DNA from 4 places in the Paenimyroides ceti genome. Region 3 is predicted to be linked to each of the others. Evidence: riboswitches for the same ligand, from Rfam matches in the RefSeq annotation. Region 3 holds a riboswitch; each other region holds the start of a gene.
What was found. A riboswitch is a leader RNA that binds a small molecule or an ion and turns the genes downstream of it on or off. The one in region 3 is predicted to bind cobalamin.

Region 1: linked by a shared signal. The riboswitch ahead of QW060_RS03220 (acyl-CoA thioesterase) and the one ahead of QW060_RS04785 (TonB-dependent receptor plug domain-containing protein) in region 3 are both predicted to bind cobalamin.
Region 2: linked by a shared signal. The riboswitch ahead of QW060_RS06405 (DUF5074 domain-containing protein) and the one ahead of QW060_RS04785 (TonB-dependent receptor plug domain-containing protein) in region 3 are both predicted to bind cobalamin.
Region 4: linked by a shared signal. The riboswitch ahead of QW060_RS16375 (T9SS type A sorting domain-containing protein) and the one ahead of QW060_RS04785 (TonB-dependent receptor plug domain-containing protein) in region 3 are both predicted to bind cobalamin.

Annotation. Positions count from the first base shown of each region.
Region 1 is NZ_JAUFQU010000001.1:692,511-698,558, forward strand. It holds gene QW060_RS03200 (HAD family hydrolase) at 1-80, shown strand, start outside; gene QW060_RS03205 (SRPBCC family protein) at 109-501, opposite strand; gene pyrE (orotate phosphoribosyltransferase) at 512-1,153, opposite strand; gene QW060_RS03215 (NUDIX hydrolase) at 1,161-1,754, shown strand; gene QW060_RS03220 (acyl-CoA thioesterase) at 1,828-2,220, opposite strand; cobalamin riboswitch at 2,344-2,475, opposite strand; gene QW060_RS03225 (GNAT family N-acetyltransferase) at 2,545-2,823, opposite strand; gene QW060_RS03230 (response regulator transcription factor) at 2,952-3,647, shown strand; gene QW060_RS03235 (sensor histidine kinase) at 3,647-5,023, shown strand; gene QW060_RS03240 (hypothetical protein) at 5,131-5,634, shown strand; gene QW060_RS03245 (hypothetical protein) at 5,642-6,048, shown strand, end outside.
Region 2 is NZ_JAUFQU010000001.1:1,327,602-1,333,649, forward strand. It holds gene QW060_RS06385 (penicillin-binding transpeptidase domain-containing protein) at 1-564, shown strand, start outside; gene QW060_RS06390 (PhnA domain-containing protein) at 754-1,332, opposite strand; gene gap (type I glyceraldehyde-3-phosphate dehydrogenase) at 1,369-2,373, opposite strand; gene lipA (lipoyl synthase) at 2,416-3,291, opposite strand; cobalamin riboswitch at 3,475-3,650, shown strand; gene QW060_RS06405 (DUF5074 domain-containing protein) at 3,793-5,094, shown strand; gene QW060_RS06410 (T9SS type A sorting domain-containing protein) at 5,098-6,048, shown strand, end outside.
Region 3 is NZ_JAUFQU010000001.1:1,011,275-1,017,322, forward strand. It holds gene QW060_RS04770 (group III truncated hemoglobin) at 5-394, shown strand; gene QW060_RS04775 (2-hydroxyacid dehydrogenase) at 410-1,375, shown strand; gene QW060_RS04780 (YncE family protein) at 1,500-2,531, opposite strand; gene QW060_RS04785 (TonB-dependent receptor plug domain-containing protein) at 2,537-4,381, opposite strand; cobalamin riboswitch at 4,412-4,611, opposite strand; gene QW060_RS04790 (ABC transporter substrate-binding protein) at 4,707-5,843, shown strand; gene QW060_RS04795 (iron ABC transporter permease) at 5,844-6,048, shown strand, end outside.
Region 4 is NZ_JAUFQU010000001.1:3,336,474-3,342,521, reverse strand. It holds gene QW060_RS16380 (efflux transporter outer membrane subunit) at 1-1,283, shown strand, start outside; gene QW060_RS16375 (T9SS type A sorting domain-containing protein) at 1,319-2,407, opposite strand; cobalamin riboswitch at 2,512-2,669, opposite strand; gene QW060_RS16370 (energy transducer TonB) at 2,677-3,099, opposite strand; gene QW060_RS16365 (hypothetical protein) at 3,100-3,633, opposite strand; gene pth (aminoacyl-tRNA hydrolase) at 3,635-4,201, opposite strand; gene cls (cardiolipin synthase) at 4,249-5,712, shown strand; gene aspA (aspartate ammonia-lyase) at 5,715-6,048, opposite strand, start outside.

The DNA.
Region 1 (6,048 bases), 320 kb from region 3:
TTCAAAGTCTTGATGGAGCGGGATATTTTGTCCATGATTTCAAACATATAAATGCCGGAATCATTAAAACACTGAAATAAAAAAAGAACCTTTAAGGTTCTTTTTTTATTATAGTTTAGACATATTGTTAGCCAGTGTTTCAATAAATTTACTGATAGGACCTTTAATCATCATGGCCATCATGGCATTAAAGGTGCCTTCAAATAAGAGCTGAATCTCCGTTGATTCTGTTCCTTTTTCCTCTATGTTAGCTGTAAGTGTAAAAGGAATTTTATCACTTGCTGCGCCTAAAATGATTTGAGTATTCGGAGTCTGTTGTTTTTTTACCAGTTTGATTTCCGGCATCCCTTTCAATCCGAAGATAAAGCAGTTTTCATCTACTACTTCAAATTTAGAAGTATTCTCCGGCATCAATTTTTCAAAATTTTTGATATCATTCAGCGCATTAAAAATATAAGCTGCTGATTTCTCTACACTAACTTTTGGACTTTCTAAATTCATATCTTCTTGTTTAATTATTCCACCCTGCAGGATCAGAACTCCATACTTTGAGTGTTTCGTGTTCTTCTTCGGAAATATAATTTTTTAATACGGCTGTTTTTAGTAAAGTAGGATAGTTGCTCAACGTGGTAAGTGCCACTCCTGCATTTTTGAAATTTTCTGCAGCTACGTCAAATCCATACGTAAAAATAGCTACCATTCCCAGAATTTCAGCTCCGTTTTCTTTTAAAGCTTCTACAGCCTGTAAGCTGCTCTTTCCGGTGCTGATCAGATCCTCTATAACCACTACGGATTGCCCTTTTGTGAAAGCGCCTTCAATCTGGTTTTGTCTTCCGTGTTTTTTCGGTTCCGGGCGTACATAAACAAAAGGTAAATTTAGGGCTTCTGCTACCAGTAAACCAATACCGATAGCTCCGGTTGCTACTCCGGCAATCACATCCGGTTTACCATACTTTTGCTCTATATTGGCGGCAAATTCATTTTTTAAAAAAGTTCTTATCTCTGGAAATGAAAGAGTTATGCGGTTGTCGCAATAAATTGGCGATTTCCATCCCGAAGCCCATGTAAAAGGATTTTTAGGATTTAATTTAATTGCGTTAATTTGTAAAAGCAATTCGGCCGTTTTCTGTGCTGTGTTGTCATTAAAAATCATACTACAAATGTATAAAGTTTTTATCAACGACAAACCTCTTTTACTGACAAATAAATTAGAAAAAGAAACCGATTTTCAGCTTTTTTTACTTGAAAGTGCCGATATAAATAAAATCATTGTAAAATTTTATCAGAATAAAATTCAGAAAGCCATTTTATACCATCCTGATGAAGAAAAGATTCTTAAAAAGCTCAAAGAAAAGATCACGGTAAACAAAGCCGGAGGCGGACTGGTTCGCAACTCGGAAGGTAAAGTCCTCTTTATCCTCAGAAATGGAAAGTGGGATTTGCCAAAGGGAGGAACTGAGAAAGGGGAAACGATTGAGCAAACCGCTATTCGGGAAGTAGAAGAAGAAACAGGAGTACAGGGATTATCTATAGTTGAAAAATTGCAGAAAACCTATCACGTATTTAAACGAAACGGGGAATACAGACTTAAAATCACCCGTTGGTTTGAAATGAAAACCGATTATACGGGACATCTGATGGGACAAGCTGAAGAAGGTATTGAAAAAGTTGTATGGCTGGATAAAGAAGAAATAAAAGAAGCACTGAAAAATTCATATGAAAATATCAAGCTGCTTTTTGAAGAAGAAGCATAATGCCTCTTTGGATTAACAAACGGTAATAAAAAAGGTATCATATCGCAATTTTATGATACCTTTTTTAATTTATCTATTGTTTGAAATGGATAGGAGTTGGTTTCTTATTTTCGTCGATTGCCACGAAAGTAAACTGTCCTGTAATTGCTTTTTCACGTTTTTCAGAATACATTTCTTCAATGTATATCTCTACATAAACTACGAGACTGGTATTACCTACTCTTGTAACACGACCAATAAGTTCTACAAAAGTTCCTGCGGGAATCGGTTTGGTGAAATCGATTTTCTCACTGCTGATCGTTACCATTTTTTGTCTTGAAAATCGGGTAGCAGTAATAAAAGCTACTTCGTCCATCATGTGCATGGCTGTACCTCCGAAAAGAGTATCATAATGATTGGTAGTGTTAGGGAATACCGCTTTGAAAATGTGGGTTTCTGAATTCTGAATTCGTTCTTCTAAAGTCATTTTGTAAGATATAGTTTATAAAATTAATTACAGCAATATCCGAAACAGAACGCATACTGAGAACATACCTTTTTACAAAGGTATTTCAGGCTCTCAGACAGCTACTTCAATCGCGAAAGTATTGCCTTTATGTTTTTTAAGGATAGTAATCTGACTTATATTTAAAAAAATATTTACAGTTGCGCGACAGTTCATGATTCTCACATGATTCCCTAATTAAAAAACCGGAGTTTTTCCTTAAAAATTTCAGCAAATATAGACCTTATTAACCGATTTTAATCGATTAATGGTTTATAAAATTTCTAAAAATAAAAGACGTACTGTTTAGAGTACGTCCTGAAGATCTTGATTCTTATCAAAGGTAGCTTTGGCAAACGGGCACAGCGGAATGATTTTGAGATTGTTTTTTCTCGCATAGTCAACTGCTGCAAGAACCATTTTCTTTCCAACTCCCTGTCCGTTAAATTCCGGGTTTACTTCCGTATGATCAATGATAAATTTAGTGTCACCTACCCAGGTATAGGTCATACGACCTGCTTCAGCGTCATTTTCTGAAGCCTTGAAATACCCCTTATGTCCTTCGTTGATCTGTTCAATGTTCATGATATATTTTTTATATCTTTAAAGATACTAATTTATTTCAGATTAAAATCTAATCGCATTCTAATCTCGAAAAACATGATAATTTGTGTAACTCTTGGTATTTTTGTAAAATGCCTAATGCTGATTTTATGAATACGATATTACTTGTTGAAGACGAACCTCATGTAGCCGACCTAATCAAGCAGAGTCTTGAAGAAGAAGGATACCAGGTCATCCATGCTTTTGACGGAATTGACGGAATGAATATTCTTAAAAAACAAACGGTTCATCTGTTGATTTTAGATATTTTATTGCCCAAAATGAACGGTCTTGAAGTATGCCGGCAGATACGGAGTGAAGGCTATCTTGATCTGCCTATTCTGATTCTAACGGCTTTGGGTAGTGCTGAGAACATTGTATTGGGGTTAGACACCGGAGCAGATGATTATCTGGCAAAACCTTTCAAGCTTATTGAACTCAAGGCTCGTATCCGGACTTTGTTGCGAAGAAGTGAGCTGTTTGAAAACACTTCTGCAAAGGGACACGATCTTTATAAATTTGCCGATCTCGAATTAAACGATTATACTAAAAAACTTACCAGAGGCGGGCAGGAAATATCCCTTACCTCTACAGAATACAGGCTGTTGCTGAAATTTATGAAAAATCCGACCAAAGTATTGAGCCGTACGGATCTTTTGGATGATGTATGGGGCATTAATTTCGATATCGGAACCAATGTAGTAGATGTATATGTAAACTATCTGCGAAAAAAACTGGACAAACACGGCAATCAAAAACTCATACATACCATTACCGGTATGGGATATGTATTAAAAGAAAACTAATGAAAACGTATAGTAAAACCGTTTTAGTCATCATTACCGTATTTGTGGTATATACCTTGCTTTTCAGCGGTTATATTTATTATTCCTTTTCTAATTTTGCTTTTACAGACTTCTACAAAAGACTGGAATTAAGGGTTTCAACAACCGCTGTAATGCAATTGGGGGATGCACAGGAATCCGTAAATGTGGAGGAAGTTTATAAAGATTATCTGGAGAAATTACCCCATCAAAAAGAGTATATCATTCCTTTGACTAAAGCCGGAAAGGATACAGTGCGCACAAAAGGTATTCCAAAACAACTCCTTCAGGATGCGCTGAACAACGGCAAAGCAAATTTTAATCAAGGTAAACTTTTTTATTCGGCATTGCTGTATAAAGACAAACAGCAGCAGGAATATATGGTAGTAGTTTCTGCAGAAAATTATTTTTACAATCATCATATTACGTATCTGCGCAATCTGCTTATTACTTCACTCGCATTTTCAGTATTACTGATTGTGATTGTTTCTCATTTTGTATTCCGAACCCTGATTCGCCCAGTTAGAAATATTATCAATGAAGTAAATAAAATAGGTTCCGAAAATTTACATTTGCGTTTGGTTTCTCCTACGAGTAATAATGGAGATCCCATCAGTGAGCTTACAAACACCTTCAATGATATGCTCAACCGTTTGGAAACTTCTTTTGAAACGCAGAAAAATTTCATCAGCAATGCTTCTCACGAGCTCAATACGCCCTTAACCTCTATTATGGCAGAGGCGGAACTTGCCTTGTCAAAAAAGAGAACTTCTGAAGAATATGAAACTGCTTTGGCAAAAATCCTTGAAGAAGCAGACAAGTTGGAACAGAAAACCAAAGCATTACTATATCTTGCGAGAACAGGCTTTGATGGTAAATCTCAAAAGTTTTCAAAAGTACGTGTAGATGAAATCCTGTTGGAGGTAAAAGACAATCTTCAAAGCGTCAATTCTAATTTCAAAATAAAGATGGATTTCAGTCTGTTGCCGGAAAACCCTGAAAAGCTTAAGATAAAAGGAAACGGACCTTTGCTGCATCTGGCAATATCCAATATCGTTTCCAATGCCTGTAAATACTCCAATCATCAGCAGGTATATCTGGCATTAGGAGCTTCAGACAATTCGGTTGTTATAATCATTAAAGACCATGGAATCGGAATCCCTGAGCGCGAAATACAATATATTTATGATCCGTATTTCAGAGCATCCAATACATCCAACTATGAAGGTTACGGAATCGGATTGCCTTTGAGCCGTAACATTATACTCATGCATAAAGGTGAACTTATTGTCCGTTCAATTGAAGGTGTAGGCACGACCGTGCAAATAAACCTACCAATCGGAGATTATAAATTATAATTCTAATCACTTTCTAATAATTCTGCTATTTTCTAATCACTTTATAATTTCATTCTAAAAAGTTTCTAATGGCTGCGGTAGTAGCTTTGTAATAAATAATTACAGATATGGAAACAGTAAAGAAAATAGTAATTCCAACGGATTTTTCCGTTAAATCTCTGAATCTGGTAGTAGATGTGATCAAAAAATATCCGTCATCTGTGTTAGACATTGTTTTGGTACACGGGTATGAAACATCTAATTCCATTTCCGATCTGCTTTTTTTTTCAAAAGGAAAAGTATTGGAAAAGCTACAGACTTCAGAATTTAAAAAATCCTGTAAACTTATTCAGAATACCTACCAGTCGCGTATCAACAGTTTTAAGGTAGATCTTATCACCGGAGATTGCAGACGCTACTTTAATAATTATATAGAAATCAATGCTGTTGATGAGGTGGTACTGCCTGTAGGAAATAAAATGAGGCTTAAAGGAAGTCAGAGTTTTCATTTAAACCATCTGATTTCTCATTCGAAATGTTCAGTCTTATCGCTGGATTATGCACACAAACTGGTGTTAGAATTAGAAAATACAGAACAACTGGCTAATTTATTTTTATCTAAAGCAGAATAATTAAATTATGAAACTATCTTTTGCATATGGTGTGATCGCATTTTTGCTTTTTTGCTCTTGCGTAATTCTGATTCGGGAAGAAAGTCCTGAACAGATGCTTGTGGGCAAATGGCAGGAAGTATCATGGGAATTAGAGCGAGTGAATTCAGAAGATGTAAAAACAAATGCTGAATCTATAGGATGGCAAAAACAGGAAATCTGTGGTGATATGATCATCCATGACGCAGAAATATGGGAGTTTGATGCAAAAAAGCAGCTGACCCTTATCAAACAGGATGACTCTGTAGAAAAGTTGAAATGGAATGTAAAAGGCCGTGGACATATTCTTGAATTAAAACATTCCGATAAGAAAATAGAAGATTTTCAGGTACATGAACTTACCAAAGATAGATTGGTTATTTATTTCAATTTTGA
Region 2 (6,048 bases), 320 kb from region 3:
TCGAGTGATGATTTTTTATCATGGGACAGAATAAAAAGATACTATTTCGGGCTTCCTATGAAATCGTGGAATTGTGATACCAATTTAGATGAAGCGCTCTATTATAGAAACGATTGGTTTTTTGAGCGAATTTCCAAAACAATCTCCGATAAAGATTATTTTTTCTTTTTAAATCAACTGAAATATTCCAACAGAAAAATCAACAGAAAAATACCTGATTTTTGGAACTATGGCGGTCTGGCTGTGACACCCCGACAACAAATAGATCTGTTGCAAAAACTGTATCATAAACAATTACGATTCCATAAAGAACACCAGCAATATGTGTTGGATCAAATGCTGGTAAATAAGAATGAAAAAATCACTTTATATGGGTATAATGCTTATACGGTTTATAAGGGTCAGGCCGTTGACTGGTGGATAGGTATTATTGTAACCAAGGAAGATACTTATTATTTTTCAACACGTATTTATAAATCGATTGAAGATCTTTCAGTAAAAGAATTTCAAACATTAAAATATACGATTACAGGTGAGATCTTAAATGTATTGGGAATTATGTAAATAAAAGAAGACCTGTATTGGATACAGGCCTTCAGGATTGGATTTATTAAATTGAATTCGAGGCTTATTTTTGTAAGTAATAATTCAAAACGCATGCCAAAAACATATTTGCAGATTATTGTGCTATTAAATTCTGCGGAGTTTTCATACAATGTATTCTCTTTTTTATACTATAATAAGGTACGAATATTATTGCTTTTTTACAAATTTTGTAAGGATAACCAATAGTTGTCCATCTACTTTACCTTCAATCTGTTCCGTATTGTCATGAACCAGTCGGATATTTCTTACGGCAGTTCCTATTTTAGCATTGATGGTAGATCCTTTGACATCTAAATCTTTTATTAAGGTTACAGTATCACCACCTACCAGAATATTACCATTACAGTCTTTATGCAGGTCAATAGACCCGTCACCTTCATGATCACCGGTTTGTTTTGCCCATTCCAGATTTTCATCATCCAGATACATCATATCCAATAAATCTGCAGCCCAGCTTTCATTTCTGAAACGGTTGAGCATACGCCAGCTGACTACCTGAACTGCCGGAACCTCACTCCACATTGCCGTTGATAAACATTGCCAGTGATTCGCATCCGGAGCTTCTTTTTTCTCTATTTGCGATAAGCAGGTTGTACAAATGTAAATTTCACGATCCGCCAGATTACTTGCTGTCGGAGGTACATCATAGACAGATAAACCGGATTTGCTTTCGCACAGTTCGCATTGATTTCCGCTTCTTGTCTTTAATTTTTCTTCTGTTTTCATGGATTATAAATTAATGTGCAAAAATAGCAAACAAATTTAGTTATGGTCTGATAAATACGTAATTAAATCGATTATTCGGGAAGAATATCCTATTTCATTATCATACCATCCTACAATTTTTACCATTCGGTCTAAAACTGAGGTGAGTTGGGCATCAAATACACACGAATGTGGATTTCCTACAATATCAATGGATACTACAGGATCTTCTGTATATTCGATGATGCCTTTTAATTCATTTTCTGCCGCATTCTTAAACGCCGCATTTATTTCTTCTACCGATACATCTTTATTAATATAACAGGTAATATCAGTAAGTGAACCGTCTGGTACCGGAACACGAATACCGCCACCGCCTATTTTTCCTTCAAATTCAGGGAAAATTTTGGTAAGTGCCTTGGCAGCTCCTGTTGTTGTCGGAATGATAGATTGTGCCGCTGCACGGGCTCTTCTGAGATCTTTGTGGGGCTGATCCTGTAAACTCTGATCTGAAGTGTAAGAGTGAACCGTTGTTATAAAGGCTTTATCCAAACCTCCCAATGCATCTATAATCTTAATCATTGGTGCCGCATTGTTTGTGGTACAGCTTGCATTGGATACAATGATGTCTTCTTTGTTCAGAATATGCTCATTAACACCGAGTACTACGGTTTTAATTTTGTTGTCTTCAGGAGGAACAGATAAGATTACCTTTTTTGCACCGTTTCTGATATGATGCTCCAGAAGTTCATAGGTTTTATGTTTTCCGGTTGCCTCAATGACAAAATCAATGTTGAGATCATTCCAATCTAAACGGCTGATGTCTTTTTCTCTAAAGTAACGGATTGTTTTTTCATTGATATACAGATGATCCGTATCAAAACTGATCTCATCTGAGAGCTTTCCATGAGTGCTGTCATATTTCAACAGATGGGCCATGGTTTTAGTATCTGCCAGGTCATTGATAGCTACAATCTCAATCGTTGGATGGTGGAGGAGCAGACGACATAGATTACGGCCGATACGACCAAAACCATTGATGGCTATTCGGGTGTTTTTCATGAGTAAGAAAAAAGTCGTTCTTTTTAGAACGACCTGGATTTATTATAAAATATGTTTTTGTGCTTTGTAAGATGAGCGTACTAATGCACCGCTTTCTACATGTTTGAATCCTAATTCCAGACCGATGGTTTCATATTTTTTGAATTGATCCGGTGTGATGAATTCTTTTACAGGTAAATGTTTTTTACTCGGTTGCAAATATTGACCAATGGTCAGGACATCCAGATGTACACCTTTTAAATCATGCATGGTTTGGATTACTTCTTCTTCAGTCTCTCCAAGTCCCAGCATAATACCTGTTTTTGTACGGTTTACTCCCTGTTCTTTCAGATAGCGAAGTACTTCCAGACTACGGTCATATTTTGCCTGAATACGTACTTCTCTTGTCAGTCTGCGAACAGTTTCCATATTATGTGAAACTACTTCAGGACGTACGGCTATGATACGATCAAGGTGACGCTCCATTCCTTGAAAATCAGGAATCAAAGTTTCTAAGGTAGTTTCCGGGTTCATACGTCTTACCGCTTTTACCGTTTCAGCCCAAATGATAGAGCCACCATCCTTAAGATCGTCGCGATCCACGCTGGTCAACACAGCATGTTTAATATTCATCAGTTTAATAGAACGTGCTACTTTTTCAGGTTCGTCCCAATCTACTGTTTCAGGTCTTCCGGTTTTTACGCCGCAAAATCCGCATGATCTTGTACATATGTTTCCGAGGATCATAAATGTAGCGGTTCCTTCACCCCAGCATTCGCCCATGTTCGGACAACTGCCTGAAGTACAAATTGTATTTAACTTGTATTTATCTACAAGACCTCTTAACTCCGTGTATTTTTTACCCGTAGGTAATTTTACCCGTAGCCATTTGGGTTTGCCTTGTGGTGTAAGTGTATTTGAGTCGAGAACTGTGTTCATTTTATATCAAAAAATTGTATTGCAAATATAAACAATCTATATTGTTTCTATCAGAAATTGTTGATCTATCAAAGTTACTAAATCTAAAGATCATATTTTTAAAATTTGAGTTTTATTTAATACAGGTTTGTTTGTAGTTGTTAAAAATGATAAATCACTAATAAAAAACACTATATTCGCTTTTTATTTCGAAATATTTAAGGTTATAAAATAGTAAAAGGGAATCAAGTGAGATACTTGAGCTGTACCCGCAACTGTAAGCTATATACTTATTATTATAAAAAAGCCATTGATTGTAAAATTGAGAAGGCAAATAATAAGATGCAAGCCAGGAGACCTGCCTTAAATATACTGATTTAGCTTTCGGGAAAAAAGGCAGATATCACAGATAGTTTCAGTTATTTATAGCTGAAACATGCTATTGTTATAGATATTTTTGATATATAAACCCACGAAAGCTGACTCAGATTTTGTGGGTTTAATTTTTTAAATAACTATAACATGAGAAAAAATTATTTTTTAGTAGCAGCCTTTTTATCATTTGCGGTAAATGGTTTTTCACAACAGCAGTATTATGATGGTGTTCTTATTCTGAATGAAGGAAATATGGGAAGCAATGATGCCTCAGTTTCTTTTCTTTCACCTGACAATGAGCTGACGAATTATATTGACCGATTGGCAAATAATGATGAGGAATTGGGAGATGTAGGTCAAAGTATTGCTTTCCACGATGATAAAGCATTTATTGTACTGAACGCATCCAATAAAATTGTCGTGGTCAACAGTAGTACTTTTGAATATATTGAAACAATCGATACAGGTCTTGTTAACCCTCGCTATATGGCTTTTTCCGGAAACAAGGCTTATATTACCTGTTGGGGTGTAGGAAGCAATGAAGAAGATGATTATTTAGCGGTTCTAGATCTGGAAACTTACACACTGGGGCAACCTGTTCCGATGACAAACGGTGTTGAAAAAATAGAGGAAATCAATGGTAAACTTTATATTGCACATCAGGGTGGCTACGGTTTTGAGAGTAAAGTAAGTGTCTATAATATTGCAGATGCAACTACAACAGTTATCAATGTAGGAGATGTTCCCAAAGAGATGATTGTTTCGGGTAACAATATTTATCTGCTTAACGGTGGAATTCCTGATTGGGCTTCTTCTTTAGGTCTGGTGCAAACGCCTTCCAGTATCGGAAAAATTGATCTTACTACAGATACATATCAGACACTTGTAACTTTTTCAGAAGATATGCCTGCTTCTCATATGGCACAGCAGGGAGATGGTTTTTATGTGACGAGCAAAGAAAAAATATACAAATATTCTTTGACTACCAATACATTGGATACAGCCCCTTTTATAACAACTCCGGTGACCGATTATTTAGGAATTTATGGAATGGATATTATTGAAGATAAAATCTATGTAGGGGATGCAAATGGTTATGGCAACAGTGGATTTGTTTATGTATATTCAATGGAAGGTAATTTGTTGGATACTTTTAATGTAGGCGGTCTTCCCAATCATTTTTACCCTTCTGCTGTCAGCCCTTCAGCGGGTATAGATGATCCTAAAACATCTTTGGTATCACTATATCCAAATCCGGTATCAGATCGATTATATGTAAATTCAAAAGAAGAATTTTCAGTGATTATATTTGACTTATTTGGTAAGCAAATTCTTAAAACGAAAACAAGTACACAAGGAATTGATGTAAGTTACCTTGCAAACGGTACTTATATTGTACGTTTAGAAAATAACAAGCAAGTACAGACCTTGAAATTAATCAAGAAATAATACATGTTTAAATCGATCATTTTTCTGACCTTTTTTATTTCGGGCAGCTTCGTTTTTGCACAGCCTTATGCTCCTCAGGCAGGTACGCCAGGTTCTACAGCTATACATAAGGGAAGTCTGTCTTTTACGGCGTGGGCTACCGATGTACGGGTTGTAAGAGGTTTTCAGAATATTCAGCTTCCGGGGCTGGGTCTGGCAAGTAGCGGAGTTCCTGAAAATGCCATAGGCTATCCGGATGGTAATGTCGTAAGTTTGGGCGATAAAGGATATGCTGTTGCAACCTTTGAACATCCGATAAGAGACGGTCAGGGATATGATTTTGCAGTATTTGAAAACGGATCTGTCGGCTATTTAGAACTGGCAACAGTTGCTGTAAGTTCAGACGGAGTCAATTATTATATGTTTCCGTCACACAGTCTAACACAGACTCATACACAATTGGGAACCTTTGATACACCTGTAGCACAAAATCTGCATAATCTGGCAGGGAAATATATAGGCGAATATGGAACACCGTTTGATCTTTCAGATATTCAGAACGCTCCTCTGTTGGATAAACAGGCAGTTCGTTTTGTAAAAATCACTGATGTCTGCGGATCATTAAATCCGGTATATGCCACTTATGACAGTTATGGTAATAAAATCAATGATTCGTTTCCAACACCTTTTCCTTCGGGTGGATTTGATCTGCAGGCAGTAGGCGTGATTCATGAACAGCTTTTAAGTGAAGAAAGTTTTGATGTATTTGCATTAAAAGTTTATCCGAATCCTTTTACGACAGAACTTTTTATTTCAGATGATTATAATTATGAAATAGAGTATGTATTTAAAGATGTATTAGGCAAAACAGTTTTGGAAGGCAGGTATTACGGAGGCATTATCAATACTGGTTCACTTCCCTCGGGTATTTATCTTCTGACCTTGCAGAGTCAGGGGAAGAAAAGAAATCTAAAA
Region 3 (6,048 bases):
AAAAATGAAAAAAGACATTCAAAATATAGAAGATGTAAAATTATTAGTGAATACTTTTTATGAAAAAGTTCAGCATGATGATTTAATCGGAACCATTTTTAATGAGAAGCTGGAAGACAGATGGCCGGAGCACCTTGAAAAGATGTATCAATTCTGGCAAACAATATTACTGGATGAACATACATATTCCGGAAGACCTTTTTCTCCACATGCCCATTTACCAGTAGAGGAAAAGCATTTTGCACGCTGGAAGCAACTGTTTTACAAAGTAGTGGACAGTCTTTTTGAAGGACCTGTTGCGGAAGAAGCTAAAAGGAGAGCTGATAAAATGGCCATTATGTTCCTTTCTAAGATAACTTATTTCAGAGATAACGGACTTTCACCCATTGTATAACCCTAAAATGAAGTTATGAAAATATTCATCAGTAAGAAAATTCCAAAAGCTGCAACAGATCTATTGAAACATCACGGACACATTGTTAGCATGTATGATAAAGAAGATGAAATCTCTGTGCAGGACCTTATTGACCAATGTCAAAAAAATGAAGCGTTATTATTCTCCGGCAAAAATAAATTGGATGCTGATTTTTTTAAATCCTGTAGTCATCTAAAGGCAATTGCTCTTATGAGCGTGGGATATGACAATGTAGGGGTAGATATAGCAGCAACTTATACTATTCCAGTAAGTAATACGCCCGGTGTATTGAGTAAAGCAACATCTGATATTGCTTTCCTGCTCATGCTTGCTGTATCGCGAAATGCTTTTATGATGCATCGTTTTATTGCCGATGATCAATGGAGCTTGGCTAACAGGTCTGAAAATCTGGGAATAGAATTATACGGAAAAACTTTGGGTATTTTCGGAATGGGCAGAATTGGGTATGAACTGGCGAAAAAAGCCAAAGGAGTTTATGATATGAATATTATTTATCACAGCAGAAGTCAAAAGCCGGAATTAGAAAAAGAACTCCACGCTATGTATGTAGATTTTGATAAATTGGTATGTGAAAGTGATGTTATATCAGTACACAGTAATCTTTCTGAAGAGACAGAAGGTATTTTTGACAGTGAAGTATTCCGGAAAATGAAAAATTCGGCTATTTTTATCAATACAGCAAGAGGTGGCATTCACAATGAAAAAGATCTGATAACTGCCTTAAAGCAACAACAGATATGGGGAGCAGGATTAGATGTTACAGATCCGGAGCCCATGCAGTCTGATAATCCTTTACTAAAAATGAGAAATGTAGCCGTATTACCCCATATAGGATCTGCTACTACAGAAACCAGAGAAGCTATGGCAATCATGGCTGCAGAAAATTTAATTGCAATTGCTGAAGGAAAGAAAATGCCTCAGCAGATTATTCCTGACTAATGCTTTTTGAGTAATGAATTATAATCAGAATGAAGGAAACTGTTAATAAAATTATTGTTTCAGGATCCATAATAATAAAAGGCAATGTATACACATTGCCTTTTATGATCTGAAATAAATCGTTTTAGTTTTTATAGAAACCATTTGGTCCTATTGCTCCTGTTGAAAACTGCTTTAACAAAGCACCGTTTAGGTCATAAATGCTTACAACACCGTTATCTGTAAAACCTTTGGCATCTGCACTGTAAACCTTATTATCAATAACATTAAATCCGTAGAAGGTAGAGAAACCATTTTCTTCAACCGATAACACTTTTGTTTCAGGAAAACTTGTCAGTTGCAAACTCGTTTTATAAACATTATTAGCACTTACAAAATAGAAGTTGTTATTGTCTATAACCGCATATCTCGCTGAAGTAACCGCATTAGAAGAAACTGTTTTAGAAACTGTTAATCCGGAGATCATGTGAATTTCAGACTTGGTAGCATCAGAAGTTACCGCATATACATTGCCTGAAGCATTATCAACAGCAAGTCCGTTCGAAGCATATTCAAAAGTAAGATCCGTAACATTCACATTGTCACTTAAAGAAATCACTTCTACAACTTTTTGCGAAGCATAGCTGTTGCTTTGTACATATACATAATTATTGTTTGCTACAATGTATTCCGGATCAGCATCTAACTCTACTGAAGTGATAAACTGATAATTGTCTGCATTGTAAATTGTTACTTTTTTTGAAGCACTGTTGGTAACATATATCTTGCTGTTTTTTACAACAATGCGTCTTGGTAAGGATAGCTCCTGAGTGATCTGAGCTACTTTTTGGAATGTATAGCGATTTACTACTTCTATCGTGTTCGAATTATTAACTACGATAAAAGCAAAGTCTTTATAAAAAGCCAATGACTGAGCAACATCTCCTATGAATTCACTATTGTTTGCTGTAGAGAAAATGCTGTTGTGCTGTACGCTTAAATCATTTGAAATATAAGAAGCATTAGCATTGCTGGACTGGAAATTCCCTTCGTTCAGAATAATCACTCCATTGGAATACGGTTTATCTCCCGTAGGAATACCGGTATTTACATTATCATCACTGCTACAAGAATATAGAAGTGCTACTAAACTAATTGATAATAAAACTTTTTTCATTTTTTTTAAAATTTTAAGATGTATTGAATTGTATAATTTCTTCCGGGCATTGGTCTGTTCAATGTATTTTCATACATTTTATCAGATGCATTTTTTATTTCAAAAGCAAACATTTGCTCATTCTTTTTTCCGAAACGGTAACTGACTTGTGTATTAAAAAGGGTATAAGGGTCTATTGCAGAGTTTTCATCATTACTGGTGGTGGTATATACTTTACCGTTCATAAGCCCCTGTAGTTGTAAGCTTAGATTTTTATAGCGATACTGTATACTACCCGTTATTTTATGAAAAGGCACATAGATCAATTGTTTTTCAGTTTCATTGTCTCTTGAATCTGTGTAAGCATATGTACCCTGAACATTAATATGATGGCTGCCAAAATGAAGGCGATATGCTGAAAATAATTCCACTCCTTTTACAGTTACTTTATTCGTATTGGAAGCTTGCCAGTATCCTTCATTAGTGGGCAGCCAGCGAATCATATCATTAATGAAGATGGCATATACATTTGCAGAAAACTGCCAGTTTTTCCAGTTTATTTCCTGAGAAAGATCAGCCTGATAACTGCTTTCAGGTTTCAGATTTTTATTTCCTCCGGGTTCCCAGTAAATATCGTTGAATGTAGGAATTCTGTAATTTTTGGAACCGTTTAGTTTGATCGTGTAATTTTCTATGGGGGATATATAAAAACCGGCAGAGTAGAGCAGAGGGTTTTCATAGGCTTTTGTAAACTCTTTTTTAATTCCGAGTTCATATCCGCTTTTCGTACTCAATGTATGTTTTAACAGCAGACCTGAAGATAAAATTTCCTGTTGCGCCTGAGCAAATCCGGATCCATTACCTTTACCTTTATTGTGTTGATAATCCATCAATAGGGAAACAACGATTTTTTCAGTGAGCTTGTAGTCCAGATCATATTTTATGATGTAGCTGTTTACCTCTCCACCTGAATGACGATCAGAAGGCAGATAGTCAAAGTAACGGTAGTTTTCATTGATATAGGCCAGCCTTACAATACTGTTTGTTTTTTGTGTAGTTGCTTTCCACTGCAACAGATTTCGTGCAGATTGATTTTGATATTTTGTCTTTATCTGATTGACCGAAATCAGAGAAAAATGGCGTTCATCATCGTAGATATGAGAGAAAAAACGTATGTCATGGGTACGATTGATACGGTAGCCGATTGAAGTGTTAATACTATTATTCCAATATTGGCCGTTCAGGTTTTTACGTTTTTGTTTCTCAATATCAAAATCATTATCACTTTCGTTTCTGTTGATGTTGATTTGAGTACTCCATTTATCATTTCCTGCAGAAAGATTATAATTGACGCGATAAGTATTGTAACTTCCGTAGGTTAGTTGCAATTCATTATCAAAATGATTACTGAATTTAAGTTCATTATTGAGATGAATCGTTCCTCCGATGGCACCAGAGCCGTATAAAACGCTTCCTCCTCCTGGCTTTATGCTGATATCATTATATTCTTTATAGGAAATAGAATTGAAGTCGGTTTGCCCTAATAAAAGAGAATTTATGCGCAACCCGTTCCATACAACGGATGTTTGCTGTGCTGTTGTTCCCCTGAAAGAGGGAGATGAAACCATTCCAAAACCATTTTCTTTAAAATAAATAGAGGAGTTAAAAAGCAATAAATCTGTAAGAGAGCCATTACTTGTCTTTACTACCGTGTCATTTATTTTACGTATTGTCTGTGACAGGTTATGCGTTCTTAATTTATCATCTGTAATGATAAGTTCTTCAAGTTCTGTATGCTGATTGTTTTCCTGTGCATAAGTATGGCATGCCAAAATGGAAAACAATAATGAAACGGACCATTTTTTATTCATCGATATTACCTTTTTTCCCGAAGGTCTTTTTTAATGGTTATATTTTAGGCAGGTCTCCTGGCTTTGCTACTTGTTTGCCTTCCCAATTGCTTAGTGGCGTTATCAGACAAGTATCTTACATATATAAGAAAATGCTTACAGTTGCGGGTACAGCACAGGATTTGAATATGATCTCACCTGTTTCCCTATTATCAAAAATGCGTTTTTTGACCTAAAAGTTGATGCAAATGTAAGGCATAATTACTCACCGACAAATAATAATTAAAAAATGATCTTTGGCAGTAAATGGTAAAATAAGCTACATTTGTAAAAAAAATACTACGGAATGACTTCAAGAATTTTAAAATTAACGGTATTTCTATCTCTATTCGTTTTCGTCTCTTGTAAGAAAGAAACTGAAAAGACTACTGTTTCAGCAGTAACAAATTCAGTTGAGTATGCCAAAGGGTTTCAACTTTATGAATACCCTGATTTTACGGTTTTAAAAGTAACGCAGCCATGGCAAGATGCAAAAGAAACGTTTACTTACGTATTGGCAAATGATCTCTCAAAAATTCCGGACAGTTTAAAAAAAGAGGTCAGTATTCAGATTCCGGTAAAAACAGCTGTAGTCACCTCCACTACACATATTCCTTCACTCGTTGCTTTGGGTGAAAGTGAAGCATTGGTTGGTTTTCCTCATTTGGAATACATTTCATCTGAAGTCATACGCAAAAATATTAATGCTGGTAAAATAAAGGAATTGAATGATAATGAGAGTGTTAATCTGGAGTTGACAATTGATTTGAATCCCGAGGTAATAGTAGCGCACAGTATGGAAGCCAACAATCAAAAAATCAAAAGTCTGGAAAACGCAGGTCTGAAAGTACTTTTAAACGGAGACTGGATAGAAACCACTCCTTTAGGCAAAGCAGAATGGATAAAATTCTTCGGAGTTTTGTTTGATAAGAATCAGGAAGCTGCTGTTTATTTTAATTCCATTGTTACCGATTACAATCAGGCAAAAGAACTTGTAAAAGATGTGAAAGAATTACCTGTTGTTTTCAGCGGATCCATGTATCAGGATGTATGGTATGCTCCACAGGGAGAAAGCTGGATGGCCTATTTTATTAAAGATGCCAAAGGACATTATTTGTGGTCAGATACCAAAGGAACCGGAAGTTTGTCACTGTCATTTGAAACCGTTTTAGACAAAGCACAAAATGCCGAGATATGGATCGGTCCGGGGCAGTTTACTTCTTATGAGGAGTTAAAGAATAATAATAAACACTATACGGAATTTAGTGCCTATAAAAACAGAAAAGTGTTTACTTATAGTGCTAAAAAAGGACCAACAGGTGGTGTGATTTTTTATGAAGAAGCTCCAAACCGTCCTGATCTGATTCTTAAAGACCTGATTTTTATTCTGCATCCGGAGAAATTATCTGAATATACACCTTATTTTATAGAGGCATTACAATAAATGAGACTGATAAACCAGCATAAATTTCTTTTTTGTGTACTCGGCGCAATGCTGGTGGTGGCTTTTGTAGTGAATCTCAGTATTGGCTCCCTTCATATTCCCTTTGCTCAAATTATTGATATTCTTTTGGGTAAAGGAGCTGAAAAAGTAAGTTGGGAATATATTATACTCAATTACAGACTTCCTAAAGCATTAACTGCCATAA
Region 4 (6,048 bases), 2.3 Mb from region 3:
CGTATTTTGAAGACCCCTATCTTATCTCTTTGATTGAGCAGGGGCTTCAATATAACTTTGACATTCAAAAGGCGCTGAAAAACATTGAAATAAACAACCTCAGAGCCGGACAGGCAAATATGGAATGGCTTCCTTCTGTCAGTGCTACTTTAGGCAATGTAAATTATCAGTACCGTTCCAAAGATTTTTACAGTACGGCTTCTTCTAAATACTACAACACTCAGGGAAAAGAAGCTCCTGAAAACATGTATTGGTACACTATGCAGAATGCCAGTTCTCTGAATGTAAGCTGGGAAATAGATATCTGGGGTAAGATCAAAAATCAACGCGATGAAGTACTCGCAGGCTATCTGCAAACCAAAGAAGCCCAAAAGACAATACAAACCGAAATCATCAGTAAAATTGCTGAAGGATATTACAATCTGCTGTTGCTGAATGCGCAGCTTGAAGTTGCGCAATCGAATTATGAGCTTACTCAAAATACTCTAAAAATCGTTGATTTGCAATATCAGGCGGGTAACACCACAGCACTGGCAACACAGCAGACAAAATCACAGATGCTGGTAGCCAAGGCACTGATTCCTAATCTCAAGCAACAAATCGGGGTTCAGGAAAACGCATTGCGTTTGCTGATAGGTCAGTTTCCTGATGAAGTAAAATTCGGAAATGCCATGCTGTCTACACTCATTCCTAAAGATACCCTCACTATTGGTGTTCCGTTAGAACTGGTGCGTCACCGCCCTGATGTGGTAGCTGCTGAACTGGAGCTCGATGCCAAAAATGCCGTAGTGGGTGTTACACAGGCAAAGCGCTATCCGTCTCTGGAAATCAACCTCAGTGGAGGTGTCAACAGTATGCTTCCTGAAAATTGGTTCAACATACCCGGAGCCTTATTCGGAAGTGTTATTGGTGGGCTTACACAACCCGTATTCAGTAAAAAGAGATTAAAAACGGACTTTGAAGTGGCTAAAATTGAGCGTGAACAGGCTGAAATCGATTTACAGAAAACAGTTTATACTGCTATCACTGAAGTCTCTGACGCCCTTATTGTAATTAAAAATGTAGAAGAACAGCTTGCTATCGCAGAAGATCAGGTACAGACAACCAATCTGGCGATCAAACAATCCAACCTGCTTTTTAACAGCGGATATGCTACTTATCTGGAAGTAATCACGACACAGAAAGCAGCACTTGAAAATGAGCTGAACCTCAACAGAATAAAACATGCAAAACTACTTTCGCGTGTAAAATTATACAAATCGCTGGGTGGAGGCTGGCAATAAAAAAATGCGCTTTGGGTTCAAAGCGCATTTTTTTATTATTTTTTCCATAATTTTTGAGCCGTTCTCCCCGTCTCAGTCCATACTTCTATAATATATATTCCGGAACTCAAAGCAGATACATTCACTACCGTATCAGTTCCTTCCTGTATCTTTTTCCCGGTACTGCTATACACTGTATATTTTTTAAGTGGCTGCTCTGTCTTTAAGGTAACCGTCTCAACTGCCGGATTCGGATAGATGCTGAATGAAACCTTATGATGCTCCCCGTTTGCAAGAGTTCCTTCTTCACGAGGCGTAAAAGGTCGTCTTGAGCCCAGGCTCAGTCCAAGCCATTGCCCGTTTTGTAGAGCAACCTGAGCAATAACTGTTTCTTTCCAATCCGAGAGATCTGTTCCCGTATAAGATTTCCATTCTCCTGCCCCGCTATATGATGTCCAGTTGATTTCGCTAAGATGGGTAGCATCCATTACATAATCAAATGCATCGGCTTCTGTTTGTATCAGTTCTAAAGCTTCTTCTGCAGTTATCGTTTCTGTCTCATAGCGGATTCCAAAAACAAAAGAGTCTGCTCCGGCTTCAGAATCGGTTCCGAAATCAACCACAACAAGACTTTTATGGGTTCCTGTTCCAAACCAGGTAACAATATCTTCTTCTGAAAACCATTGTGAGCTGTAAGCCGCTACCGGTGTTGAAGGCTCTTCAATATCATCCGTCATCGCCGTCATACCAAACCACATACCGTCATATAGATCTGTATAGCCCACTCCGTTATTCATAGATAAATTTTCCAGTGATGTTCCGTCAAAAGTAGCCCAACCAAACTGATCCGGCAACTCGGTATGGTGGTTATAAGTAAGGGAAGATAAATATCCACTGTCAATCTGAGCCTGCAGCTTTGGTTCAGCAGCAAGAAGAGCATTCAGCATATCTTCTACTGTCAGATCTTCGTTTTCAAAACGGTATCCCCAGGCATAGGAATGAATGGTTTCTTCTCCTTTGAAATCCGCTACTAAAAAAGCTTTTTTAGTACCTTCTCCCACCCAAAACCGGATATCATTTTCTGTAAATTGTGCAAAAAGGGATTGTGTCAGTAATAACACGAAAAATAAGGTAATTTTTTTCATCCTAAATATGTTTGTTGTTAAATATACAGTATGACAACTTTTAGGATATAAAGAAAATAAAGCAGAGCCAATGCACTATTCTCATCAACTTTAACTCCCGAAAGTTTAATGTTGTGAAAATGGCAGGTATCCTGACTTGCGCCCTTTTTCTTATACAAGAATATGGTATCGCCTACAGTTGCGGGTACAGCTCAAGATTTGATGTAATCGTACTTGATTCCCTATTAATGAACAATGTTCAACCGATTTCGGCGCAAAAGTAGTAAAAATTATTCAGCGAGATTCAATGTAATGGGAAGAGAATAACGCGCTTTGACCGGTTTTCCGTGCTGATCGAGTCCGGGCTCAAATTTTCTGAGTAGCTTTACGACTCTTAATGCCTCCTGATCGCAAGGCACACACACTCCTTTTTTTATGGTGACATCAGCCACATTTCCTTCTTCATCCACAATAAATTCAACCATAATAGTTCCGGTAATGCCCTCATCTATAGCCTCACGCGGATAATTGTAACTCATGGCCACTGTACGGCCTATTGCTTCAATTCCACCGATATACTGAGGTTGTACCGAAAGTTCCGGAAAATCTGTGGTGTTTGATCCGCGACCGACAACAGGTACTATGCTGTCATTTTGTGCGTTGAGCAACTGTACGGAGCAAAAAAACATCACTATAAAAAATACGTTTTTCATCTATCGCACTTTAAAATTAAGTTCTTCAAAAAGCTGAGGTACCGCTGCCTTAAAGCGCACGCTTACCTGTGTTTCTTCCTCTGAATGGTCGATTTGTAAATCGCCTTGTGTTACTCTGAAATTGCCCGCAAACCCTTTACAGTAACATTGTCTTCCAAAAACCATAAAAACATTTTGCAAATCAGCATCCTTATATTCTTTTTTGAATGCCTCAGCCGGGATCTGGAAAAAGAGTTCTTCTGTATGAAAATCATCCTGATACTTTCCACTGGCCGTTTTTTCATATTTATAGTGAACGACATAACTGCCTTTCTGATCGATCACTTCCACATATACCTCTCTTCCATCTTCGCTTTCCCGAAGTGACAACGCTTTATCTTTAAGACGCTCTGCCGTGCAATTGCCTTGCTCCGGACATGGATTTTTGATTATTGCCGCCATCGTTTCTGCTGTTTTTGTTTCTGTTTTCCTATTAAACATAGCACAAGCTGTAAACAGATTGGCTAATAATAAATACAATATTGCCTTTTTCATACTATTTTCCGTTAAATGAAGTCATTGTATTTCCCAATCCAGCTAAAGCAAAGGATTTAACTGCTTCTGCAGCAACTTTGAGACGCTCTTTTAAAGCTTCCTTTTCCTCTTCTGTCCAGTCTCCCAATACATAATTTGCCTGCTGTCCCTTTTTAAACTCATCGCTGATTCCGAACCGGAAACGCGGATATTCTGTGGTACCCAATAGTGCCTGAATGCTTTTCAGACCGTTATGGCCACCATCTGAACCTTTTGGCTTGATGCGCAAAGTACCGAATGGCAGATTGAGATCATCCGTAATCACCAGCACATTTTCAGCGCTTATCTTTTCTTTTTCCATCCAATACTGTACCGCTTTTCCGGAAAGGTTCATATAGGTATTCGGTTTTAACAGCAATAAGGTTCTTCCTTTTATTTTTACCTCTGCCATACTTCCCAGTTTTACGGTTTGGTAATCTGCTCCCTCTTCATTTGCTAAAAAATCCACTACTTTAAAACCGATGTTATGGCGTGTATTTACATATTCGGCTCCGATGTTGCCCAAACCGACGATTAAAAACTTTTTCATTTGCTGTTTTATTTTTCTAAATTACAAAGGTATTAAGAAATAGCAAAATGGAATACATACATTTGATATGGGATTTTATAAAAGAATGGTACTGGATACCTATATCTCTGATTTATATTTCTGTTATCATCACTATCCTCATTGAAAACCGCAATCCGGAAAAAACGATTGCATGGATTCTTATCATCGTATTTGTTCCGTTGCTCGGTATTTTGTTTTATTATCTGTTTGGACAGAAATTCCAGAAAGAAAAATATTTCCGGAAACTGGACAAACATCTTCAGCAGGAGATTCTCACGCGTTGGAAAGATTTGCATCCCATCATGGAAAAAGAAGTTCAGGCCATTGGAGAGCCTTTTGGAAGTGTTTTTCAATATTTGGTAAACACCCGTTCTTCTTCCCTTACGCTGAAAAATAAAATATCCTTACTCTTCAATGGTGAGCAAAAGTTTCCGGTCTTGTTGGAAGCTATGGAAAATGCCCGACACCATATCCATCTGGAATACTATATTTTTGATGATGATACTACAGGCCGTACGTTTATAGAACTGATGAAGAAAAAAGTGAAGGAGGGTGTTATTGTGCGGTTGATGACCGATGATTTTGGTTCTCCCCGGCTTTCAAAACTGCGCAAGGAACTGCTGGACAGCGGTATTGATTTTCAGGTGTTTTTGCCCGTGCATTTCAATTCTCTTGCCAACAGCAATTACAGAAATCACCGCAAAATTGCCATTATTGACGGCAACATCGGCTTTACGGGCGGTATCAATATTTCTGATAAATATTATAACCAAACCCCTCCAAAAAACAAAAATACCCTGTACTGGAGAGATACCAGTGTCCGTCTGGAAGGAGATGCGGTACGCCTGCTTGAAATTTATTTTTTTATGAACTGGCGTATTACACGCGGTGCTCTGTATCATCTTGACGAAAACTATCTGAAAGAGACAACTCTACCATCCTCTATTCCGGTTTCTTTTGCCCTTACGTCACCCGGAGAACTGATTCCGTCCGGTATGGAATCCGTTATTGCAGCTATTATGAAAGCCAAGACTTCTGTACGCATTTGCACTCCTTACTTTATTCCCGGAGAAGCTTTTAAATCGGCTTTGATGATTGCAGCTTCCAAAGGGGTACATATAGAACTCATGCTGCCTTTAACAGGAGATTCTACCGTGGTACAATATGCATCGCTTTCTTTTCTGAAACCGCTGTTAGAACGCAACGTAGAGGTGTTTTTATATGAAAAAGGATTTATGCATGCCAAAACCGTAGTTGTAGATGACCAGCTTTCTTTTGTAGGTACGATGAACCTTGATATCCGCAGTTTTTATATCAACTTTGAAATTACGTCTTTAATATTGTGTGAAAAGACAGCAGCCGAGCTGAACAGACAGTTTGATGAAGACCGTTTGGTATCACGCCGTATGACGCTCAACAGCTGGACTAATGAAAAATGGTATAAAAAGGGGTTCGCCTCTGTATGCAGACTGCTTGCCCCTTTGTTATAAGATCAGATATGAGGTCCGAGCATGTTTTTCGGATCCAGTATTTCGTTTAGTTTTTCCTCAGTAAGCAGTTGATGCTCCAAAACGAGATCGTATACACTGCGCCCTGTTTCCAATGCTTCTTTGGCAATTTTTGTACTTGCTTTGTATCCGATATGCGGATTCAATGCCGTTACAATCCCGATACTGTTTTGCACTTCCTGACGCAGATGTTCGGTATTGGCAATAATACCTTCTACACATTCTGTTCGCAGTGTGCGTATGGCGTTGGTAAGGTACTGAATGGATTCCATGATTGAAAAAGCAATTATGGGCTCCATTACGTTTAACTGTAACTGT